2 regions of the Phyllobacterium sp. LjRoot231 genome follow, and region 1 is predicted to be linked to the other one. Evidence: predicted binding sites of a transcription regulator. Region 1 holds the regulator's gene; the other holds the start of a gene.
What was found. Region 1 encodes LexA, which represses DNA repair genes until DNA is damaged. Its sites were predicted from a motif close to TGTTCNNNNTGTGTTCNG; they were not measured.
Positions count from the first base shown of each region.

Region 2: the regulator LexA is predicted to act here: its motif matches at 2,947-2,964, upstream of recA (recombinase RecA).

Region 1 is NZ_CAXUQT020000001.1:3,109,260-3,115,031, reverse strand. Features, by position in the region: gene ACSQ3H_RS15345 (molybdopterin molybdotransferase MoeA) at 1-1,027, shown strand, start outside; gene ACSQ3H_RS15340 (Gfo/Idh/MocA family protein) at 1,019-2,074, opposite strand; gene ACSQ3H_RS15335 (ThuA domain-containing protein) at 2,074-2,856, opposite strand; gene ACSQ3H_RS15330 (TOBE domain-containing protein) at 2,895-3,245, opposite strand; gene lexA (transcriptional repressor LexA) at 3,404-4,120, shown strand; gene ACSQ3H_RS15320 (ComEC/Rec2 family competence protein) at 4,117-5,772, opposite strand, start outside.
Region 2 is NZ_CAXUQT020000001.1:2,520,035-2,525,806, forward strand. Features, by position in the region: gene ACSQ3H_RS12380 (OmpA family protein) at 225-887, shown strand; gene ACSQ3H_RS12385 (pseudouridine-5'-phosphate glycosidase) at 877-1,803, opposite strand; gene ACSQ3H_RS12390 (carbohydrate kinase family protein) at 1,818-2,768, opposite strand; gene recA (recombinase RecA) at 3,088-4,182, shown strand; gene alaS (alanine--tRNA ligase) at 4,511-5,772, shown strand, end outside.

The DNA of each region.
Region 1 (5,772 bases):
TGCTGACGTGGCGAGCGTTCCGGTCACGTTGAAACTGATAGGTCAGTCGGCAGCAGGCCATGCATTTTCCGGTACTATGAATGCGGGTGAGGCCGTCCGCATTTTTACGGGCGCACCGGTTCCCGAAGGCGCGGACAGTGTTGTCATCCAGGAAAACACGATTCCGGGAGATCGCCAGGTCGAGATCACCGAAACCGTCACGTTCGGCAGGAATATCCGCAAAGCCGGTCTGGACTTCGAACAAGGCGATCTGCTGCTGGAGACGGGACGGGTTCTTGACCCGGCTGCGCTTGCCCTCGCCGCTGCGGCCGATCACCCTACTCTCGAAGTGTTTCGGCTGCCTCGCGTGGCAATTCTCGCGACTGGCGACGAACTGGTTACGCCCGGTGAGAGTTATCGACCGGACCAGATCATCGCTTCCAACAGTTATGGACTCGCTGAGATCGTACGGCAGGCTGGGGGCGTGCCGATTGATCTTGGGATAGCCGAGGATCGGCTCGAAGCCTTGAGCGATGCGCTCGATCAGGCTGTGGCGGCCAAAGCCGATATTCTGGTTACGCTTGGCGGTGCTTCGGTCGGCGATCATGACCTCGTTCAGCCGGCACTCGCTGCCAAGGGCATGGAACTCGATTTCTGGAAGATCGCGCTACGTCCGGGCAAGCCGTTGATGTTTGGCCGCCTGCAGGACATGAAAATCCTTGGCCTGCCCGGCAATCCGGTATCAAGCCTGATTTGCGCGCATATATTTCTGATCCCGCTGATCCACGCCATGCTGGGCTTGCCCCATGCGCCGGATCTGCGATCGGCAGTCCTTGGAACCGACATGGGCACCAATGACCAGCGTCAGGATTATATCCGCGCCCGCATTACCAAAGGCGCGGACGGACAACTGATTGCGACCCCGTTCGCTGTGCAGGACTCGTCCATGCTGAAGTTTCTGGCGGATGCCAACGGCCTGATCGTCCGTGAACCGCATGCGCCCGCCATCAAGGCGGGAGCGGCATGCAGCGTTATGATGCTACGCTGACCCTTCCAGCCGGTGCTCCTTGCGGTCGACCTCTGTGACGGTGGCGAGGTCGATTGCCTTCTGCAATTTGGCCGCGTGACGGAATGACGGCTCCAGCGTCCGGCCCTGCCCCACGGCTTCGACAAAGCGCTGGTAATTGGTCGGCACCGGCTCGACATCGATTTCCTTCCAGGTCGCCGTCTCGATATCGTCGCCAAGACAAACGAAAAGCTTCGATCCATCATGGCGATGCTGGATCTCGAACGAGCCCTTGTCACCATAGACACGCAAACGCAGTTCATTCACATGCCCGGTGGCCCAGCGGCTTGAATGTACAACGCCCAAGGCACCGTTGGTGAAGCTCACCGTCATGGTGAAACTGTCGTTCGCATCGAGTTGATACTCGCCGATCCTGTTGCCGTCTGCTTTGTCAAAAGCTTTCAGACGGCAGAAAACCTCGTCGATTTCCGTGTCGGTGGCATAGACGACAAAATCGAGAATATGGACGCCGACATCGCCGAGGGTTCCGTTGGATCCGTGCTGTTTCGACAAGCGCCACAGCCATTGGCTTTCCGTGCGCCAATCGCCCCAGACTTTTGATACCAGCCAGCTTTGCAGGTAAGACGCCTCGACATGCCTGATCTTGCCAATCTGCCCGCTTGTCACCATCCGGCGGGCAGTTTGCAACTGTGCTACGTTGCGATAAGTCAGGTTGACCATGCCGACCAGATTGGCCTTTTCGGCGGTTTCGGCCATTTCCATGGCATCGTGAAAGTTCGTCGCCAGTGGCTTTTCGCAAAAGACATGCTTGCCGGCGGCAAGACACTTCATTGTTGTGGAATGATGGGCGCTGTCGGGTGTTACATTGGCGACAGCGTCAAACTCACCCCAGGCGAGCGCATCTTCAAGTGACGTAAACGCCCGCTCGAAAGAGTATTTATCTCGAAACGCCTCCGCCCTGCCCTTGTCGACGTCAACCGCACCGGCGAATGTGACACCTTCAATATCGATAAAGTTTCTGGCGTGGGCGCTCGCCATATGGCCAGTCCCCAGGATTAATAGACGCATCAACGAAAACCTTCCTCGCCGGACTCGTGCAAACTGCCGCCGCGTGCCGTGATCGGCTCCAAAGCTTTCTCAACCGGCACATTCGGCGCCTCCGTGATAGCCGGAAAACGCAGCGGATTATACGCCCAGTTCACCGCATTGCGCAGCACCAGTCCCACCGTTTCGTCATGATAAGTCGGATAGGTTTCATGTCCCGGGCGGAAGTAGAAAACATTCCCAGCACCTTTTCGATAGGTAAGCCCTGAGCGAAACACCTCGCCGCCCTGGAACCATGATACGAAAACAGTCTCCAGCGGTTCGGGTACCGAGAACGGTTCGCCGTACATTTCCTCATTTTCCAGCTCGAAAAATGCGGGCAAACCCTTAGCGATGGGATGGCCGGGATTGACGACCCAGAGGCGTTCCCGCTCACCCGCCTCCCGCCAGTTCAAAGCGCAGGGTGACCCCATCAATCTTTTGAAAATCTTCGAAAAGTGCCCCGAATGCAGGACGATCAGTCCCATGCCTTCCCATACCCGCTTGGCGACGCGCTCGACTATCTCGTCGGCAACATCGCCATGCGCGCGGTGCCCCCACCAGACAAGCACATCGGTCTCCTCCAGCACCTTGTCCGTCAGGCCGTGTTCCGACTCCTGCAGAGTGGTGGTTTTGATGCTGAGGTTGGTATCGCTCCTCAAAAGCTTGGCGATCTGGTTGTGCATGCCTTCCGGATAGATGTCGGCAACGGTTTTATTGATCTGTTCATGGACGTTCTCGCCCCAGATAAGCGTGCGAATTGCCATTGGACTTTCCTTGTCTCATGTTTGATGCGGAGATTTTGTCAATTTGCCGCCGGGCGGCCCGATTGGTCAAAACGGTGGATGTTGTTGTTAACGGGCGTAACGCAAAGCAGTTCCCCAGGTTGTTGATGGGCCGAGCCATCCTGCCGCACGACCAAGGGTTCCTTTGCACCGATATCGATATAGAGGAAGCTCTCAGATCCAAGGTTTTCCGCTAACAGAAGTTTGCCCTTCCACAGACCGTCCTTGTCCTTGATTTCCAAGTGTTCCGGACGCACACCCAATATATCGGTCTTGTAAGCGCCTGCGAATTCCGCGGTCAGGAAATTCATCTTGGGCGAGCCTATGAAACCGGCGACAAAGATCGATTCCGGCTTTTCATAAAGCTCCAATGGCGCCAATCCAGCGGCCCGCCGGTTATTCCGGCTAAATAACGGTCAAGTGCGTTTCTCGGCTCGCATACACCACATATTAATCCTTGTAGAACACAACTGGAACAGATAGTGTTTGTTCTGGTTTTGTTTTTCCGATTCCACGCAAAGGATCGCCGATGCTCACGCGTAAACAACATGAACTCCTGCTCTTCATCCACGAGCGTCTGAAGGAAACGGGCATACCGCCTTCATTCGACGAGATGAAGGATGCATTGGATCTTGCATCGAAATCCGGCATCCACCGGCTGATCACTGCGCTCGAAGAGCGCGGCTTCATTCGCCGGCTTGCAAACCGTGCACGAGCGCTGGAAGTTCTGCGCCTGCCCGACTCGATCGCTCCCGGCCTCAACGCCCAACGAAAATTCTCTCCGAGTGTCATTGAAGGAAGTCTTGGCCGGAATGTCGCTCCGCCGCGACAAACACGCCAATCCGACGACTCGAATGGTTCAACCGTGATCAATATCCCGGTCATGGGCCGCATCGCCGCTGGTGTGCCAATTTCCGCAATTCAGAACCAGACCCACATGATCGGCCTGCCCCCGGACATGATTGGTAGCGGCGAACACTACGCGCTCGAAGTCAAAGGCGATTCGATGATCGAGGCCGGGATTTTCGATGGCGATACCGTCGTGATCAAGCGCGGCGATACCGCTAATCCCGGCGAGATCGTTGTTGCGCTGGTTGATGATGAGGAGGCAACGCTCAAGCGCTTTCGTCGTAAAGGAGCATCGATTGCCCTCGAAGCGGCGAACCCGGCCTACGAGACACGCATTTTTGGTCCGGATCGCGTTCAGGTGCAGGGAAAGCTGGTCGGTCTTATACGACGATACTAGCAGTCAGCCGATTTTTCACAGGCTGCCGCCTCATCGCTATCAGCGTTCACACGTTTACGGGATTTGTAGTCCTCGATATTGCGGGCGGCGCGGGAGTAGGTCCGATAGGTGTTCCAAGGCCGGTCCGGCGGCCCAACGGCGTAGTTGATGCTGGCAGACCGGAGTCGTCGAAGGCGGGAATCGTTTGCTTCGGCAAGGACCACTTCTGGTGATTTATTCCTGGCGATTGTCGGGGGTAGCGGTTCGGGCGGTTTTAAAGTTATTTCCGCAGTTCCATGCAATGCCAAATCACGCTTGGTGAGCACCAGTGTGTTCTTGTCCCCGCAGATTGTCGGTGCGCCGGCAAAGGCCAGGATGACAATGTCCCCTTCCCCACAAGCCAATACGGTCTGCTTGCGATCGTCCGTATAGGCGATTATCAATCCGCCCGGCTCTCGTGCGGTACAAAGTTTTTCAACACATTCAAACTGCGTTTCTTTGGAAAGCGCACCAGCCTTCAGCGGCTTTACCACCTCGTTTATCCCATAGCCCTGCTGCCAATTGTTTAAACTGAATGCACTGCCGGCCGTGCGATTGATTGCGAGATCTCTGTCACCCGTGCGCAATGCGACCAGTTTTCCATCCTCCGAAACGATAATGCCGGGCTCTTGCGCTCGGAGCATGAACAACGCTGCGGTTGCGAGGACGGGTATACTACAGAGGCGCAGACGCGTTGAAAGAAACAGGAGCAAGATAAGACCAACGCTCATAAGGACCAACGTGCCCTGTGGCATCAGGCCAAGATTGCCGCTTGGAGAGCGCGAAGCGACCATTTTTGCAATAGCGATGACGATCTCGATCCCCTGTCCCATGACCGTAAAGGGTAGCCAATCCAGATCGAATGGCATGGCCAGCAAACCGAGCACTGCAAACGGCATGACAAACACTGAAATGACCGGAAGCGCGAGAGCATTGCCGACAAGCCCGAAGGGCGCGGTATTGTTGAAATGATAGGCCGCAAATATTGAGCTTGCGGTCCCGGCAACCACTGATGTCATGGCAATCGCACCGATATGGTTGATGGCCTTCAGCGGTAGAGCCAGAAGCAAATGATTGGACACACCTCTCCGGAAGGCGCGCCTGCCCTGCCGATGCGACCACCAGCTATAAAATGCGATCAAAGCGGCGGTTGCCGAGTACGACATCTGAAAGCTCGGTCCGAGAATTTCGTGCGGCGAGATGGCAATGGTAATCAACGCTGCAATGGCGAGGTTGCGCATCGATATCGCCGCCCGGTCGACGGTCATGGCTAAAAGCATGACCGCGAGCGTTACAAAACTGCGCTGGGCAGCAACATCGGAGCCTGAAAGCAACAAATAGAATGCGGAACCCATGAGGGCGATCACCGCCGAGAATTTCTTCACCGGAAACCGCGCCGAAAATCCGGGAAAGAACGCCATGATCGCGCGTAGCGAACCGATGATCGTTGCGGCTACCAGTGCCATGTGAAAACCGGAGATCGACAGGATATGCGAAAGTCCACTCAAGCGAAAAGCGTTGTTGGTGTCATCGCTGATGCCATCGCGCTGCCCTGTGATCAGCGACGCAGCGATGTCACCCGGTTCGCCTCTAATGTTGCGCAGGATGCGCTGGGTGAGTTGTTGCCTGATATT
Region 2 (5,772 bases), 590 kb from region 1:
GCTGGGTCGATACATCCGCAAAGACCGCTGTTGGGTGCATAGCGATCGTTGCTTTCACTTCATCGCCAAGTCGGCCTGCGGTCAACCAATCGTTGGGCTGGCTAGCGCAATTGGTCCAAACCAAACGGATTTCAATTGAGCCTTCACCCTTCGTTTTTCTTTACCCTTCTTTTGCCCGAATCACTCGTATATTCCGTGCCACATCCAACCGGGGACCTGATTCCATGATGAAGAGATTTGCCATCGGCTGCCTTGCCGCGACCTTTCTTGCGGGCTGCACCACGACCGACCCCTATACGGGCCAGCAGAAAATGTCGAACACGGCCGGCGGTGCCATGATCGGTACGGCGGTCGGCGCGCTGACGGGGCTAGCGGTTGGCGGCGGTGGCAAGTCCGGCCGCAATGCCGCGCTGATCGGCGCGGGTATCGGCGCGCTCAGTGGCGGTGCGATCGGCAATTATATGGATCGTCAGGAATCGGAACTGCGCGCACAGTTGCAGGGCACCGGCGTTTCGGTGACGCGCAATGGCGACCGGATCATCCTCAACATGCCGTCGGCGATCACCTTCAACACCGATCAGGACCAGGTGAAGCCGGAATTCGATGCAACGCTGAATTCCGTAGCCATTGTCCTGCGCAAGTTCGACCGGACGATTGTCGATGTGGCCGGCCACACGGATTCGACCGGCAGCCTGCAGCACAACCAGTTGCTGTCCGAACGCCGCGCCCTGTCGGTTTCCAATTACCTGACGCAGCAGGGCATCGACAACCGCCGCTTCGACGTTCGCGGCTATGGCCCGACGCAGCCCGTCGCGACCAACGCCACCGAAGCTGGCCGCGCGCAGAACCGCCGCGTCGAGATCCAGATTTCGCCGCTTACCGAGTAATCGCCAACGACACGGCGATCTGTGCCGCAAGGCGCGCATTGTTCTCAACGAGAGCAATGTTCGCCTTGAGGCTCTCGCCCTTGGTGATGTCGAGAAGTTCCGAGAGAAGAAAGGGCGTTACCGCTTTGCCGGTGACGCCTTTTTTCGTGGCACGGGCAATCGCTTCGCTGATGTACCCGCCCATGATCTTCGCCGGGATTTCGCTCGTCTCGGGGATAGGATTGGCGATGAGCATGCCGCCGACAACGCCGATGGCATCACGCGCCGCCTGAAACTTTGCAATGGCATCGGCAGTATCAAGGCGTAACGGAGCCTTGATTGAAGACTGCCGGGACCAAAACGCTGGCAGCACATCCGCGCCATAAACCACGACCGGCACGCCTTTGGTTTCAAGCACTTCCAGCGTCTTTTCAATATCCAGAATCGCCTTGGCGCCTGCCGAAACGACGATGACAGGTGTGCGGCCGAGCTCTTCCAGATCGGCGGAAATATCGAAACTCAGCTCCGCGCCCTTGTGCACGCCGCCAATACCGCCCGTCGCGAAAACCTTGATGCCGGCGAGGTGCGCGGCGAGCATCGTCGCCGCAACAGTCGTGCCGCCAGTTCGCCCTTCTGACAACGCAAAAGCGAGATCGGCGCGCGAGAGCTTCATCGCACCCTTGACCTGCGCCAGTGCTTCGCGTTCGTCAGAGGACAGGCCGATTTTCAAACGGCCGTCGACAATGGCGATGGTCGCTGGAACCGCGCCTTCTGCCATGATGATCGCCTCGACATCGGCGGCCATGCGGCTGTTATCGGGATAGGGCATGCCGTGGGTGATGATCGTACTTTCCAGCGCAACCACCGGTTTTCCCGTATCGAGCGCCTCTTGAACCTCAGGGGCAACGTCCATGAAGGGGTTCAAAACTTTCGTCATTATTATTGTCCTTTTTATTCGAGCGCAGTTGCAGCCGGTATCCACGCAAGCGCGCTGTCGAATTCCTGTCGTGTGAAGCGAGCGCTGACCGAATGGACTGTCAGCGTCAGCATCGATGCTGCCAGACCCTCGCGGACGGCTTCCCCAAACGCCAGCCCTCGCATGAGCGCGGCAATCGTACCGCCCGCCAGCGCATCGCCCGCCCCGGTGACATCGGCGATTCCGTCAACCGCGGGCGGATGGATCGAAAACACCTCGTTGCCGGAAAAGGCGAGGGCGGCATCGGCGCCATTGCTGACGACGGCGCCCTTGAGGCCATCGTCGCGCAACGCCTTATATATGTCGCTCAGTCCGGCATCGGGACCAAGCCCGGTCAGTGCCAGCGCTTCGCGCCGGTTCATGAACAGGCAGGCGAGGTTGCCCAAGATCGGCGCCAAGCGAGGCACCTTTGCCGGCGAGATCGCCAGCGCAAACAATGGCCGTTCACCGGCGAGCTCGGCCAGCCGCTGCAGCGCATCCGAAGGCAGGTTGGCGTCGCAGAAAACGGCATCGGCGATTGCAATTGAATCGCGCACCTTGCGGCGAGTCAATTGCCGCGGCAAAGCGAACTCATAAAGTTCCATGTCGGCAATGCCGGCGACCACATCGCCATACTCATCGAGAATGGCCGTATAGCTCGGCGTTGCGCGATCCATATAGACGACCGAGCCATCCTTGATCCCGGCCGTGTGGATCGCCGTGCCGATCAATTCACCGATCCTGTCACCGCCGCGTACCGAGAGAATCTCGGCGGCGATACCGCGCTGAACCGCCAGCCGCAGCGCATTGAAAACGCCGCCGCCCGGCTCCTCGCGCATGATGCCAGGATTGGACGCGCCTGGTACGAAGGGCACGAGGCTCTGGCCACGCCGGTCGAGATGAGCGCCGCCGACAGCGAAAAGCAACGGCTTGGTGACTTGGATCATGGTTGATTGTGTGTCCGGACAAAACTTCAAGTTGTGGGCATGCGTGCCCGCGCTTCTCTCTAGAACGCTAGAGGGCGCGGTGCAATGACAAGAGCGATTCGAGACGTTGAGCCTCACTTCAGTCAGAGACGCGGGAACGCCGCTTCAGGAGATGTGGACAGAACGCCACGCCCACCGTGAGAACATTTTGCGAACATTTTTCTGTTATCTTTATTTTACAATGACTTATGCCTGTTGCCAAATGAGAACAAAACAGATACAAATAAATTCAGATACAGGAACAATCCGGACTTCATGCACAACACAGGGGTAGTGTAACATGGCTCAAAATTCGTTGCGGTTGGTTGAGGGTAATTCGGTGGATAAAACGAAAGCGCTGGATGCGGCATTGTCCCAGATCGAGAGGGCCTTTGGTAAGGGCTCGATCATGCGGCTTGGACGCAATGAGCAGGTGGTGGAAATCGAAACGGTTTCGACCGGCTCGCTGTCGCTGGATATTGCCCTTGGCGTCGGCGGTTTGCCGAAAGGCCGCATCGTCGAGATTTATGGGCCGGAAAGCTCCGGCAAGACGACGCTTGCCCTGCATACGATCGCCGAGGCGCAGAAGAAGGGCGGCATTTGCGCCTTTGTCGATGCCGAACACGCGCTTGATCCCGTCTATGCGCGCAAGCTTGGCGTCGATCTGGAAAACCTCCTGATCTCGCAGCCGGATACCGGCGAGCAGGCGCTGGAGATCACCGATACACTGGTGCGTTCCGGCGCGATCGATGTGCTGGTCGTCGACTCCGTCGCCGCGCTGACGCCTCGTGCTGAAATCGAAGGTGAAATGGGCGACAGCCTGCCGGGCCTTCAGGCTCGACTGATGAGCCAGGCGCTGCGCAAGCTCACCGCCTCCATTTCCCGTTCCAATTGCATGGTCATCTTCATCAACCAGATCCGCATGAAGATCGGCGTCATGTTCGGCTCGCCCGAAACGACGACAGGCGGCAATGCGCTCAAGTTCTACGCATCGGTCCGGCTCGATATTCGCCGCATCGGTTCGCTGAAGGAACGTGATGAGGTCGTCGGCAACCAGACCCGCGTCAAGGTCGTCAAGAACAAGCTGGCTCCGCCCTTCAAGCAGGTCGAATTCGACATCATGTATGGCGAAGGCGTTTCCAAGACGGGCGAGCTTGTCGATCTGGGCGTCAAGGCCGGTATCGTGGAAAAGTCCGGCTCCTGGTTCTCCTACAACTCGCAGCGCCTCGGCCAAGGCCGCGACAATGCGAAACTGTTCCTCAAGGAAAATCCGGAAATCGCCAACGAAATCGAACTGGTACTGCGCCAGAATGCCGGTCTCATCGCCGAGCAGATGCTCGACAAGGGGCCGGACGATATCGAGGACGATAATAATCCCGACGCCGCTGAAGGCTGATCTGCCAAGCAAGATCGTTTCGGTCTTTGACGACAAACCCGCAACCAGTCTGGCTGCGGGTTTTTGTTTGGTTGCGAGAGGGAGGGTCTTCTTTTGCCAACCACTCTATCCCCTCATGCTGAGACTCCATCCCCTCATGATGAGCCTGTCGAACCACGCACAACCTCTATGCGTGCTTCGACAGGCTCAGCATGAGGGAGGTTTGAACCCGGCCTCAGGGATTTTCTGGACAGTTCGCAGCCCTGTCGTTACAAGCGTTGCGTTCTGCCCTTTCATCATGAGATGGGGCCAATTCCGTTTCGGACAATGCAGGTAAGAAGGCAATAAGATGAGTGGCGTCAACGAGATCCGGTCGACATTTCTGAACTATTTCAAGAAGAATGGCCATGAGATCGTGGCGTCGAGCCCGCTTGTCCCGCGCAACGATCCGACGCTGATGTTCACCAATGCGGGCATGGTCCAGTTCAAGAACGTTTTCACTGGCATGGAGCAGCGTCCTTACAGCCGCGCCACCACCTCGCAGAAATGCGTGCGCGCTGGCGGCAAGCACAATGACCTCGACAATGTCGGTTATACCGCGCGGCATCACACGTTCTTCGAGATGCTCGGCAATTTCTCCTTTGGCGATTACTTCAAGGAAGAGGCGATTTCGCTCGCCTGGAACCTGATCACCAAGGAATTCGGCCTGGCCCAGGACAAGCTCACTGTCACCGTCTATCACACGGATGATGCCGCTTTTGACCTCTGGAAGAAGATCGCCGGTCTGCCCAAGCATCGTATCATTCGGATCGCCACCAGCGACAATTTCTGGGCTATGGGTGACACCGGCCCTTGCGGTCCTTGCTCCGAAATTTTCTACGATCATGGCGAAGATATCTGGGGCGGTCCTCCCGGCAGCGCCGATGAGGATGGTGATCGCTTCATCGAGATCTGGAATCTCGTTTTCATGCAGTTCGAGCAGGTGACGAAGGAACAGCGCATCGATTTGCCGCGTCCGTCGATCGATACCGGCATGGGGCTGGAGCGCCTTGCTGCGGTTTTGCAGGGCAAGCATGACAACTACGATATCGACCTGTTCCAGACGCTGATCCACGCTTCGGAGGAAGCAACGGGTGTAAAGGCGGAAGGTCCGTTCCGCGCCAGCCACCGCGTCATCGCCGATCATCTGCGTTCGTCGAGTTTCCTTATCGCCGATGGTGTGCTGCCGTCGAATGAAGGCCGCGGCTATGTGCTGCGCCGTATCATGCGGCGTGCCATGCGTCATGCGCAGCTGCTCGGCGCCAGGGACCCGTTGATGTATCGCCTGCTTCCGGCGCTGGTGCGCGAGATGGGCCAGGCCTATCCTGAGTTGATCCGCGCGGAATCGCTGATTTCCGAAACGCTGAAGCTTGAGGAAACCCGCTTCCGCAAGACGCTCGAACGCGGCCTTGGCTTGCTTGGCGAAGCGACGGAGACCTTGGGTGAGGGCGACAGCCTCGATGGCGAAACTGCATTCAAGCTCTATGACACATTCGGCTTCCCGCTCGACCTGACGCAGGATGCGCTGCGCCAGCGCGGCATCAGCGTCGATACGGACGGTTTTGCCGCTGC